3 regions of the Rhizobium sp. 62_C5_N11_2 genome follow, and region 2 is predicted to be linked to each of the others. Evidence: riboswitches for the same ligand, from Rfam matches in the RefSeq annotation. Region 2 holds a riboswitch; each other region holds the start of a gene.
What was found. A riboswitch is a leader RNA that binds a small molecule or an ion and turns the genes downstream of it on or off. The one in region 2 is predicted to bind FMN.
Positions count from the first base shown of each region.

Region 1: another riboswitch for FMN. It lies ahead of ribB (3,4-dihydroxy-2-butanone-4-phosphate synthase); the one in region 2 lies ahead of AB8B31_RS13570 (6,7-dimethyl-8-ribityllumazine synthase).
Region 3: another riboswitch for FMN. It lies ahead of ribN (riboflavin transporter RibN); the one in region 2 lies ahead of AB8B31_RS13570 (6,7-dimethyl-8-ribityllumazine synthase).

Region 1 covers NZ_JBPWPW010000001.1:2,282,021-2,286,187, forward strand. Annotated here, with positions in the region: gene AB8B31_RS11480 (sugar ABC transporter ATP-binding protein) at 1-332, shown strand, start outside; gene AB8B31_RS11485 (SDR family oxidoreductase) at 355-1,143, shown strand; gene AB8B31_RS11490 (hypothetical protein) at 1,179-1,319, shown strand; gene AB8B31_RS11495 (glucose 1-dehydrogenase) at 1,392-2,174, shown strand; FMN riboswitch at 2,367-2,565, shown strand; gene ribB (3,4-dihydroxy-2-butanone-4-phosphate synthase) at 2,692-3,327, shown strand; gene AB8B31_RS11505 (SDR family oxidoreductase) at 3,414-4,167, opposite strand, start outside.
Region 2 covers NZ_JBPWPW010000001.1:2,685,920-2,690,086, reverse strand. Annotated here, with positions in the region: gene AB8B31_RS13580 (LysR family transcriptional regulator) at 1-410, shown strand, start outside; gene AB8B31_RS13575 (VOC family protein) at 529-1,218, opposite strand; gene AB8B31_RS13570 (6,7-dimethyl-8-ribityllumazine synthase) at 1,393-1,827, opposite strand; FMN riboswitch at 1,906-2,048, opposite strand; gene AB8B31_RS13565 (SRPBCC family protein) at 2,292-2,738, shown strand; gene AB8B31_RS13560 (GCG_CRPN prefix-to-repeats domain-containing protein) at 2,972-3,283, shown strand; gene AB8B31_RS13555 (hypothetical protein) at 3,398-3,622, opposite strand; gene AB8B31_RS13550 (adenylate/guanylate cyclase domain-containing protein) at 3,826-4,167, shown strand, end outside.
Region 3 covers NZ_JBPWPW010000001.1:1,417,379-1,421,545, forward strand. Annotated here, with positions in the region: gene lon (endopeptidase La) at 1-1,009, shown strand, start outside; gene hupB (DNA-binding protein HupB) at 1,216-1,491, shown strand; FMN riboswitch at 1,616-1,770, shown strand; gene ribN (riboflavin transporter RibN) at 1,855-2,763, shown strand; gene AB8B31_RS07190 (esterase-like activity of phytase family protein) at 2,847-4,167, shown strand, end outside.

The DNA of each region.
Region 1 (4,167 bases), 400 kb from region 2:
GCGTGAAGGGCCGTGCGGAGCAATATGCCTCGGACCTGTCCGGCGGCAACCAGCAGAAGGTCGTCATCGCGAAATGGCTGATGCGCGATCCTAAGGTCGTCGTACTCGACGAACCGACGAGAGGCATCGACGTCGGCGCCCGAGCGGGCATCTACGACATCATCGTCAATCTTGCCAAACGGGGCGTGGCGGTCATCGTCGTAAGCTCGGACCTCGAGGAAGTTCTCGGAGTCTCCAATCGCATTCTCGTGCTTGCGCAAGGCAAACAGGCAGGCATTCTCAATCGTGACCAGGCAAATGACGTTTCGGTCATGGAGCTAGCCACCATCTAAACAGACAGAGAAAGGAAGAGCGGTGTCCGACATCACTCTGAACGCCCCGAAGCTTTTCGATCTCAGCGGCCAGGTTGCCATCGTTACCGGAGCAGGAAGCGGCATTGGGCAGCGCATTGCCATCGGCCTTGCACAGTGCGGCGCCGACGTGGCGTTGCTCGACCGTCGAACCGACGACGGGCTGGCCAGGACGGCTGAACATATTCGCGCCGCTGGCCGCCGTTCGATCCAGATCGCGGCGGATGTCACGAGCAAGTCTTCCCTTGGAGAGGCAATAGCACGGACCGAGGCAGATCTCGGCGCATTGACACTTGCAGTCAACGCGGCGGGCATCGCTAACGCGAACGCGGCGGAAGAGATGGAGGAGGACCAATATCAGACGTTGATGGATATCAACCTGAAAGGCGTCTTTCTTTCCTGCCAGGCCGAGGCTCGCGCCATGCTGAAGAATGGACGCGGCTCCATCGTCAACATCGCTTCCATGTCGGGTGTGATCGTAAACCGAGGGCTGAGCCAAGCGCACTATAACGCCTCCAAGGCGGGCGTGATCCATATGTCGAAGTCTATGGCGATGGAATGGGTCGACCGCGGCATTCGCGTCAACACCATCTCCCCCGGATACACGGCAACGCCCATGAACACCCGTCCGGAGATGGTTCATCAGACCAAGCTCTTCGAAGAGCAAACGCCAATGCAGCGAATGGCAGCGGTGGACGAGATGGTAGGCCCGGCAGTGTTCTTGCTGTCGAATGCGGCAAGCTTCGTGACCGGCGTCGATCTTCTCGTCGACGGCGGTTTCTGCTGCTGGTGATGGCGAGGCGAAAGCTCATTGCCGGCAACTGGATAATGAACGGTCTCGCTTCCTCCCTAGCTGAGATCGAGGCGCTGAAGGGAATAACGGGCAAGACGGCGTGCGATATCGTCGTCTGCCCGCCCTTCACGCCGATCGAACGGGCTGTCGAACGGACGGCGCCCAAGACTGCCTGAATTCGCCGAGCTCCAATAATCATCGCAGGGCAGGTCACGCCCAGATTTGCTGTTTACCGGGAAGGAAAGAGCATGAAACGCTTCGAAGATAAGACGGTCGTGATCACGGGAGGCAGCCGCGGCATCGGCGCTGCCATCGCCAGACGCTTTGCGCGCGAAGGCGCCAATCTCGTCGTTTCGGCCAACGAGGAGCTGGTCCACGGCGTTGCCGAACAGATCCGGGCCGAAGGCGGCAAGGCGATCTCCTTCATCGGCGACGTTACCGACAAGGCAAGCGTCAAGGCCCTCTACGATGCCGCCGAGAAGGAATTCGGCTCGGTCGACGTCTCGATCCAGAATGCCGGCGTCATTACCATCGCCCGGGTCGAGGACCTGACCGAAAACGAGTGGGACAAGGTGATGGCCGTCAACACCAAGGGCGTCTTCCTCTGCGCCCAGGAGGCGATATCAAGAATGCGCAAGCACAAGCGCGGCGGCCGCATCATCAACACCGCCTCCGGCCAGGCCCGCGACGGCTTCATCTACACGCCGCATTATGCCGCCTCGAAAATGGGCGTCGTCGGCATCACCCAGAGCCTGGCCAAAGAAGTCGCGACCGAGAAGATCACCGTCAACGCCTTCTGCCCAGGCATCATCGAGACCGACATGTGGGCCTATAACGACCAGGCCTGGGGCAAGCTGCTCGGCAACTACGCCCCCGGCGAACTGATGAAGGAATGGGTCGAGGGCATCCCGATGAAACGGGCCGGCTCCGGAGAGGATGTCGCCGGCCTGGTCACCTTCCTCGCCAGCGATGACGCCGCCTATATCACCGGCCAGACGATCAATGTCGACGGCGGCCTGATCATGTCCTGATGCATGTCGCCTAAAAGTGCGCAGTGGTTTGGGACAACGACATGCATGGAAGGACCAAACCACCAACCAAGCACTGAAGGCGAGCCGGTCGTCGCCTCCATGTGAACAGTGTGTCCATCGGCGTTAGGGCAGCTTTGCATTTTTGCCCGGTCGACTGACCTTGCCATCCGCCTGTCTTTGATCCTATCTTTGAAATGTTCTCAGGGCGGGGTGTAATTCCCCACCGGCGGTATCAGGAGTGATCCTGGAGCCCGCGAGCGCTTCCGGCACCACAGCGCCGCGCGTCTTTCAGACGCGCAAACGACGCTGTAGCACTTTGAATTGCTGGAAGGTCAGCAGATCCGGTGAGATGCCGGAGCCGACGGTATAGTCCGGATGGAAGAGGACAACACGGGCAGTCGCACTCCATCCCGGAGTCGGCTGACGTTTGTTCGCCCAAGGGCAGAAGGCTCGCTCACGGATTGAGCCGAGCAGACCATGTCAGCCCGCTGACATAACCCTTGAAAGGCCAGACAGCATGACTATCGCAACAATTGAAGATGCCATATCAGCCATTGCCAGCGGCCAGATGGTCGTCGTCGTCGACGACCAGAACCGGGAAAACGAAGGCGATATCGTGGTCGCGGCCGACGCCGTCACTCCTGAGGCAATCGCCTTCATGATGACCCACGCCCGCGGCCTCGTCTGCATTGCCATGGAAGGCGAGCGCCTCGATGCGCTCGATATTCCGCTGATGGTGCCCAACAACACGGAATCGCACAAAACCGCCTTTACGGTCTCCGTCGATTATCTCAAGGGCACGACGACGGGCATCTCGGCTGCCGACCGCGCCGCCACCGTCCGCGCCCTCGTCGACGATCGCGCAAAGCCAGATGAATTCGCCCGCCCCGGCCACATCTTTCCGCTCCGCGCCAACCCCCGCGGCGTGCTCGGCCGCCCCGGCCATACCGAAGCCGCCGTCGATCTCGCCCGCCTCGCCGGAAGGGTCCCCGCCGGCGTCATCTGCGAAGTCGCCAACGACGACGGAACCATGTCCCGTCTGCCCGAACTCACGCTCTTCGCCGAACGCCACAACCTCCCCCTCGTCACCATCGAGGACCTGGTCGCCTACCTCGACCGCCTGGCGGAAAGAGACATACGCGAAGTCGCCTGATCGATGCCTTAGTTGCGGCGGCATAGCCCGCCGCAACTAAGAACGTGCCGCAGTGATGACACTGACGGCACCTTCCCTTGCCCGCTCTATGTCCGGCTGATCGAAACCCCACCATCCGCCAGCATCGCCGTGCCGGTCACGAAGCTCGACATGTCGGAGGCGAGGAAAAGCGCCGCATTGGCGATCTCTTCGGGTTGCGCCATGCGTTTCAGCGCATGCAATCCCTCCACGAAAGCGAGCACCTCCGGCGTGGCATCGGGCGCGTTGGTGATGCTGGCGGGCGTGTCGGTGCCTCCGGGAAGCAGTGCGTTGACACGGATCTTCTGCGTTCCGAATTCGGCGGCGAGCACCTGCACGAAGCCGATCAGCCCCGCCTTGCTCGCCGCATAGGCGGCCATGCCAGGCATGCCGACGGTGTGGCCGACGAAAGTCGAGGTGAAGATCAGCGATCCGCCGCCTTTTCCCATCGCCGCCGACTGGTGCTTGGCGCCGAGGAAGGCGGCGGTGAGATTGGTCTCGATCGTCTCGCGCCAGCCCTCCAGCGACAGCCCGGCGACCGGCCCCATCTCACCGAGGATGCCGGCATTATTGAAGGCGATGTCGAGCCGGCCGAAACGCGAAACTGCCGTCTCGACGAGCCTTGCCTGCAGCGCCTCGTCCTTGACATCGCCTAATATGGCGACGGCCTGACCACCCTCCGCCTCGATTTCCGCGATGACGGCATCGAGCGCATCCTGCCGCCGGCCGGTGACTACGAGCTTGGCGCCTTGCCGTGCAAAGAGTTTCGCCGCTGCGCGGCCGATGCCGGAACTTGCGCCGGTAATGATTGCGATCTTGTCG
Region 2 (4,167 bases):
GTCTGTTCGACGCTCCGCTTTCGCCTCTGTGCACCCCCAGACTGGCAGACCGTTTAAGATCGCCCGCAGATCTCGCCGAAGCGACGCTTTTGCGGAGCTATAGGGCCGACGAGTGGAGTACCTGGTTCGAGGCCGCGGATGTTCCGCCGGCGGCACAGGTCAACGCAGGGATCGTTTTTGACTCTTCCCTCGCCATGATGGAGGCGGCCATGCAAGGATTGGGAATTGCTCTGGCGCCGCCGTCGATGTTTTCCAGGCATCTGTCATCAGGGGCTATATTACAACCTTTTCCCACGACCATATCATTGGGCAGCTATTGGCTGACTCGACTTCAATCAAGGCCGCCAACGGCAGCCATGCTCGCATTTTCCGATTGGATAACGTCGCAGATCTCTTCCGCATCTCAATGACAGCTTCTGGCGGATCGCGATCCTCGACCTGACGAGGCATAGACACGATAAAACATTTCGGTATGGCGCGCGCCATACCGAAATGCCCTTGCTTCTCAGAGGATGTTGCCGCCTTTGCCTACAAGGGAAGCTGCTTGCCGGCCTGTTCGCTGACCATGTATTCGGCGTACCAGTCCGGCCAGCCTTCGTCGTGCTTGCCGCCGTTTCGCTTCTCGTGTTCACCATGGGCAGTTGCCGCACGGCGGAGTGCTGACGCAAGCTCGGTCGACGTCGTGAATTTCGTCTCGTCGGCGTCGATGCGCCCCGGCAGCCGCGTGGTGACTTCCTGGAACAGCCAGCCGTTGCCGTCGGGATCCTTGAATGAGGCGAAGGAGCGATAGCTGCGATGATCGGGATCGCGGCCGGCGATCCGCAGGCGGCCGAACAGATAGGGTTCGTCCTTGCCGGCATAGACGCCGGCAGCGTCATGGAACACTTCGCTGACCTCGATGCCGCGGGCGATGAGATCGCGGCGAGCGGCCTCGATGTCGGAGACGATCAGGTAGAGCCCCTGGGCGGAACCGGGGGCCGCGGCGGTGACGTTCTTGCCGAAGATGATCGCGCAGCCGGAGCCGGGCGGGGTAAACTGGATTACACGGAAATCGGCATCATTGGCGAAGTCGGCGTCGAGCCGCCAGCCCAGGCCGTCGTAAAAGCGTTTGGCGCGATCGACGTCGGAAACGGGGATGACGACCACCTCGAGCTTGGTGTCGACGGGCTGTGTTCTCGGGGTCTCAATGGGGGTTTCACTGCGCATTGCATTGCTCATCTTCAGCTCCTTGGGGTTTTGGATGCGTTAAGAATGGCGATACATGTCAGTGGCCAGTGGACCACAGTGCGGTGAGGCCGTCGAATCAATTATTCTGTCTGGTTTGGCCGTGTAGCGGAGTTGTATCGAAGCGGCGGGACTGTTCCCGCCGTCTTCTGTTCGTCGAACCGCTGACTACGCGGCAAGAGCGGCGCGGGTTTTGCCGATCGTCAGAGCTGCCTTTGCCGCTTCACGGCCTTTCTCGACGAAGTGCGCGCGGTAGATCTGCTTGTGATGCTCGGTTTCCTGATACTGGTGCGGCGTCAACGACACCGACAGCACCGGCACGCCCGTATCCATGCCGGCGCGCATCAGCCCATCGACGACGGCCTGGGCGACAAATTCGTGGCGGTAGATTCCGCCGTCGACGACGAAGGCGGCGGCAATGACGGCGCCGTAACGCCCGGTTGCCGCAAGATCGCGGGAAAGCAGCGGCATCTCGAATGCGCCGGGAACATCGAACACGTCGACCTGCTCGGGCGGAACGAGCTGGTAGAAGCCATCAAGGGCGCGGTCGACGATGTCGGCGTGCCAGCTGGCTTTGACGAAGGCGTAGCGGGTGGGTGTCACGGTAATCTCCTTTGGCGAACAGACACATCACCCAAGGCGATCACGAACGTCCCCGACAGCCGCAAGGGCGGCAGGAACGCACGTTCTCTTTCATCCGGACTATGACCGTCGGCTCAGGCATCTCACCTGATCTGCTGACCCTTCCTGAGAAGGCGCTCGCGGGCTCGCAATCAAAATTGCATACCGCCGGTAGGGACTTTCACCCCGCCCTGAGAACGGCACGAACAATAGGGGGAAGGCGGCGGGCTGGCAATAGGTCGAAATGCTTTCGCGGCCGGAGCTGGATCAGAGCTCCCCAAGCGGCGATTTCGCTCGTTCGTCGATGGCGACCGGCAATCCCTCTTGCGGAGGAGGGGCATGCGCCTACATGCTCTCTGTGAGGACATCTAGGTCAGAAATACCACGACAAGACAGGACGCGCTGTCTCCGCCTGGGCGGGGCCGTGACAACCATGGGAGAGAGTGATGCCAGAATTTTTCGTCGTTCACCGCGAGGCGCATATCGCGGCGCCGCCGGCCGCGGTGTTTGCGCTGATGACCGATCCGGAGAAGATCCTGCGCTGGATGGGAACGGAAGCGCAGGTCGAGCCGCAGCCCGGCGGACTCTATCTCGTCAACGTCACCGGCGCCCGCTTTGCGCGCGGCTCGTTTCGTGAAGTGGTGCCGGTTCATCGCCTTGCCTACAGCTTCGGCTGGGACGGCAGCGAGGTGGTGCCGCCGGGGTCGAGCCTGGTCGAGATCGATCTGATCGAGCAGGGGGGCGGAACGCTGTTGCGGCTCACCCATAGCGGCCTGCCCAGCGCCGATCAATGCGCCGGCCATGCGGAAGGCTGGGCGCATTACCTCGGGCGGCTGACCGAAGTCGCCGCCGGGCGTAGTCCAGGTCCCGACCCATTTTACGGCAGGACGTAGCCCAGCGTTTCCACCTTCGACATCGCGCGCTGCCAGAACAGGATGATTTTAGGCTGGATCGGCCCAAAGTCTGAATCCTGTTCTAAATTAAAGAGTTAGAGCATAAGGTCGTCCGAAAACCGCTCACACTTTTCGGCATCATGCTCCAGCGCCAAACATGAACGCGCAGTTCATCTCCAGTTCAATTTAGCGGCCATAAAGTGGGGACGGCTGGATTGAAAATGGAGTTCTCGATGAAAGCGCTTTCTATCGCGGCCGCCTTGCTCGTTGGCGGCCTCTCGATCGGCACAGCTGAGGCGACGCCGATGGGGACAATCAATGTCCAGAGCAATGTCACAAAGGTCGACTACGCCTGCGGTCGCGGCTGGCATCTGACGCGCTGGGGCGAATGCCGGCGAAACTGGAGACGCCCGCCGCCGGTAGCTTTCTACGGTGGTCCGCCCCGCTGGGGCTGGGAGCGGCGTCACCGGGATTGGGATGATGGCCCGCGCTGGCGCCATGAGAGGCGCTGGGATCGCGACCGGCGTTGGCGGGATGACGACTAAAGGTCTCGCTTAGATGTAATGGATGAAGGCCGGAGCGATTTTCGCCCGGCCTTTTCTAATGAAACAGCTTCGCCGACGCTGACAGCCAGCGTTCTCCCGATTTGCCCGAGAGGGTCAGATCCTGCCGACGAGCCAGTGCTTGTCGTCGATCAATTCCTCGAGCTCGATGGGATCCTTGACGCCGAATTCGAACCATTCGACGAGTTCTTTCGCCTTGCGGCTGCTCTCCTCCGCCGTCAGCTCGACCTGATACCTTTCGCACCATCGCCGAAGGATCGACGTCAGCAGCGTCATGTCATTCCCATCCAGCGGATCTTTCGGCCAGAATATCGTGCCCATCGTACCCCTCAATCACACGATGACGAACGGCCCTATAATGGAATCAAAGTCGCGCAAGTTTAAAGTGTTTATTTTTTGTTTTCCACCGTGGCGAATGGCTTTCGACAGGGAGCGGACGTCCTTTTTCGAACCCGGGGATGACCGCAAGCGGTCACTCCGGGGATGTCCTTGCGGCCGCCCCGGTGAGCGTGCGATGTTAAGCCATGGATCTGCCGTCCCCCCTTGCCTGGCTGATTGACGAGGCCGGCGCCTCGCCTGGTCCCGAACGGTTTCTGGCCGAACTCGGGCGCCGGCTGCTGGCCGATGGCCTGCCGCTTTCCGGTGGCGCGCTGACGCTTTCGGTGCCGCATCCGATCATCGCGCGGCGCACCTGGCTGTGGCGGGCCGAGACCGGTGCTGTCATCGAGGCGTTGGCCTTCGCCGCGGCTCCGCAGAGTGAGGCCGGGCGCGAGTGGCTGGCCGGGTTGGGACCGGTATGGGAGGATAGGATCGGGCCTGTACAGGACAATCAGATATCTGACAGACCGGTGCTCGGCTGGGCGGGT
Region 3 (4,167 bases), 1.3 Mb from region 2:
CATCACGACGGCAAATACGCTGAATATTCCAGCGCCCCTGATGGACCGCATGGAGATCATCCGTATCGCCGGCTACACCGAGGATGAAAAGCGCGAAATCGCCAAGCGGCACCTGCTGCCGAAGGCCATCAAGGAACATGCGTTGCAGCCGGAAGAATTCTCGGTCAGCGACGACGCCCTGATGGCGATCAGCCAGCAGTACACCCGCGAAGCCGGCGTCCGCAACTTCGAACGCGAACTGATGAAACTCGCCCGCAAGGCGGTCACCGAGATCATCAAGGGCAAGACGAAGGCCGTTCATGTGACGGCTGCCAACATCTCCGACTACCTGGGCGTCCCGCGCTTCCGCCATGGCGAAGCCGAGGGCGAGGATCAGGTCGGCGTCGTGACCGGTCTTGCCTGGACGGAAGTCGGTGGTGAGCTGCTGACCATCGAAGGCGTGATGATGCCGGGCAAGGGCCGCATGACGGTCACCGGCAATCTGAAGGAAGTCATGAAGGAATCGATCTCGGCAGCGGCCTCCTATGTTCGCTCGCGCGCTGTCGATTTCGGCATCGAGCCGCCGCGCTTCGACAAGAGCGACATCCACGTGCACGTGCCGGAAGGCGCGACGCCGAAGGATGGCCCCTCGGCCGGCGTCGCCATGGCAACCGCGATCGTCTCGATCATGACCGGCATCCCAGTGGACAGGCATGTGGCCATGACCGGTGAAATCACCCTTCGCGGTCGTGTGCTGCCGATCGGTGGTCTCAAGGAAAAGCTGCTCGCAGCGCTTCGCGGCGGCATCAAGAAGGTGCTGATTCCGGAGGAAAACGCCAAGGACCTGGCGGAGATTCCTGACAACGTGAAGAACAACATGGAGATCATCCCGGTATCCCGCATGGGCGAGGTGATCAAGCATGCGCTGATCCGGCGACCGGAGCCGATCGAATGGGACGGCACGGTAGAAACGCCCGTCATCGCAACGGTCGAAGGCCTCGATGAGACGGGCGCAACCATAGCGCATTGAGTGGCCTTTGCCACATTTACGCCCAATTGGGGCAAAACACGCAAAAAGGCTGGCGGAAACGCCAGCCTTTTTTGTGAAAACGTCATGTAGACGCTTGCTTTTCCTTGATTTGCAGGGCTTTTGGGTTTTCGGCGGGCCTGATGAAACCTATTCTGCGCCTAGCTTACTTTTGAGTCGTTTCATACCATTTAGAAAGGGGTGGAAACATGAACAAGAATGAACTCGTGTCCGCAGTAGCCGAAAAGGCAGGACTGACGAAGTCTGACGCGGCTTCCGCTGTTGACGCGGTTTTCGACGTTGTCCAGGCTGAACTCAAGAACAAGGGCGACATCCGCCTCGCGGGTTTCGGCAGCTTCACCGTTTCTCATCGTGCCGCAACGAAGGGCCGTAATCCGTCGACGGGCGCTGAAGTCGACATTCCGGCTCGCAACGTGCCCAAATTCACGCCCGGCAAGGGCCTGAAGGACGCCGTCAACGGCTGATCTGATATTATCCGTCAGCCGGAAACGAGACCGGTTGTCCAGGATTTGAGAGGGGTTCGGCTTTGCCGGACCCCTTTTGCTTTAGGAGCACTCTTGCCGCCGCGCGGGCTTTGATCTACGACATTTCTGTTCTCAGGGCGGGGTGAAACTCCCCACCGGCGGTAAGAGTTTCGGCTCGAGCCCGCGAGCGCCTTCCCTCGTGTCCAAGCGGGGGAAGGGTCAGCAGATCCGGTGCGATTCCGGAGCCGACGGTTAAAGTCCGGATGGAAGAGAATGAGTGTCGGTCGTGCGAAGGGCAGGGGTCTGTCCTGTGTCGCTTGGTCGTGGCTCATGCGTCCTGATTTATGTTGGTCCCTGTTTTGGATGAAAGACATGAATCAGACTTCCCTTGCAGTCTCGCCGTCCCGCGCCGTTGTCGGTGCACTCTGGATGGTGCTTGCCGGCATTGCTTTTTCGCTTCTCAACGTCGTCACCCAATGGCTGACGATGAAGCTTGCCTTTCCCTCGGCGTCGGCAGCCTTCTGGCAATATGGCTTCGCCTTCCTGTTTTCGTTGCCGTTCCTTAAGAGGCTCGGCCTCGCGGCGATGCGCACGCACTATCCCTGGCGTCACCTCGCGCGCGTCGCGCTTGCCGCGCTCGGCGTCGAGGCCTGGGTCGCCGGCCTTGCCGCCGTGCCGATCTGGCAGGCGATCGCACTGGTGATGACCTCGCCCTTCTTCATCATTCTGGGTGCCCGGCTTTTCCTCGGTGAGCGCGTCGGCCCGGCCCGCTGGGCCGCGACGGCGGCGGGTTTCACCGGAGCGATGATCATCCTGCAGCCATGGTCGGACGGCTTTGGCTGGGCAGCACTCCTGCCTGTGCTCTCGGCGCTGCTGTGGGGCGCCTCGTCGTTGATCACCAAAAGCCTAACGGGCATTGAACGACCGGAGACGATCACCGTCTGGCTGCTCGTTCTGCTGACCCCGATAAACGGCGGGCTGGCGCTTGCGGCAGGTTTTGCAGTGCCGACGGGTGCAACACTTGCCCTGTTCCTGCTGGCGGGGCTGCTGACCGCCGCAGCGCAGTATTTCCTGACGCTTGCCTATGCCGCAGCCGATGCCGCCTACGTCCAGCCGTTCGACGATCTGAAGCTGCCGTTGAACGTGCTGGCCGGTTGGCTGTTCTTTGGCTATGCGCCGGCGGGTTACCTTTGGCTGGGAGCGGCTCTCATCCTGTCTGCCTCGCTCTTCATCATGCGAAACGAGATGCGCCAGGAGCGCAAACCAGCCTGACGTGGTCTGGCGCAAAATGTCGCCGCTGTCATGCCTCTGTCATGCCGCTCGCGCAGAAAACTCCTGTTTCGAATGTTCGACACATGGGGGATTTCATGACAATTTCATCGCGCAAGGCAGCGCTCGCTGCCGTGCTTCTCGCATCCGTTGCCTTTCCGGCCGCGGCCGAACCGGTTTTCAATCGCATCGCTTCCTTCCCGGTTGCGCAGAACCTGCCGGCTGACAAGGACAAGCTTTCGGTGAGCTCCGCCGAAATCATCACCGCGACCGACGACGACAACACGCTGATCTATAGCGACAGCCCGCTCGGCGCGATCGGCTTCATCGACATTACCGATGCCAAGGCTCCGAAGGCCGGCGGCGCGGTGATGATGGACGGCGAGCCGACATCGGTCACCTCGAGCGCCGGCAAGGCGCTCGTTGCCGTCAACACTTCCGAAAACAAGGCGAAGCCCTCGGGTCGTCTCGCCATCGTCGACGTGGCGACCAAGAAGATCGAAAACAGCTGCGATCTCGGCGGCCAGCCGGATTCGATCGCCCTCAACAAGGATAAGACACTCGGCACCATCGCGATCGAAAACGAGCGCGACGAAGACGTCAATGACGGCAAGATTCCGCAGATGCCGGCTGGCGACCTCGTCGTCTTCCAGGTCAGGAACGGCACCGTCGATTGCGGCACGATCAAGCACGTGGCGCTGACCGGGCTTGCCGGCGTCGCCCCGGAGGATCCGGAGCCGGAATTCGTCGCCTTCAACAGCCTGAACGAGATTGCTCTGACGCTGCAGGAAAACAATGAGATCGTCATCATCGACGCCAACACGGCTGAAGTGAAGACGCATTTCTCCGCCGGCAGCGTCGATCTCACCGGTATCGACACCAAGCGTGACGGCGCCCTGAAATTCTCGGGCGAAGCCAAAGGCGTGCTGCGCGAACCCGACGCCGTGAAGTGGCTGGACGACAACCGCCTCGTCGTCGCCAATGAAGGCGACTACCAGGGCGGCTCGCGCGGCTTCACCATCTTCGACAAGACGGGTAAGCTTCTCTACGAATCGGGCGCATCCTTCGAACGCGCCGTCGCCCATATCGGCCACTATCCGGAAAGCCGGTCAGGATCGAAGGGCGTCGAGCCGGAAGGCCTCGAAGCCGCCAAGTTCGGGGACGATCAGTATTTCTTCCTGCTCGCCGAGCGTGCTTCGGTCGTCGGCGTCTATAAGGATACCGGTGCCGATCCCGAACTCGTCCAGCTGCTGCCGTCCGGCATTTCGCCGGAAGGCGCGATCGCCATCCCTAAGCGCAATCTCCTCGTGACTGCCAACGAACTCGACCTCGGAAAGGATGGCGGCGCGCGCTCGCATGTGATGATCTACGAGCGCTCGGAAGGCGAAAAGGCCTATCCGCAGATCG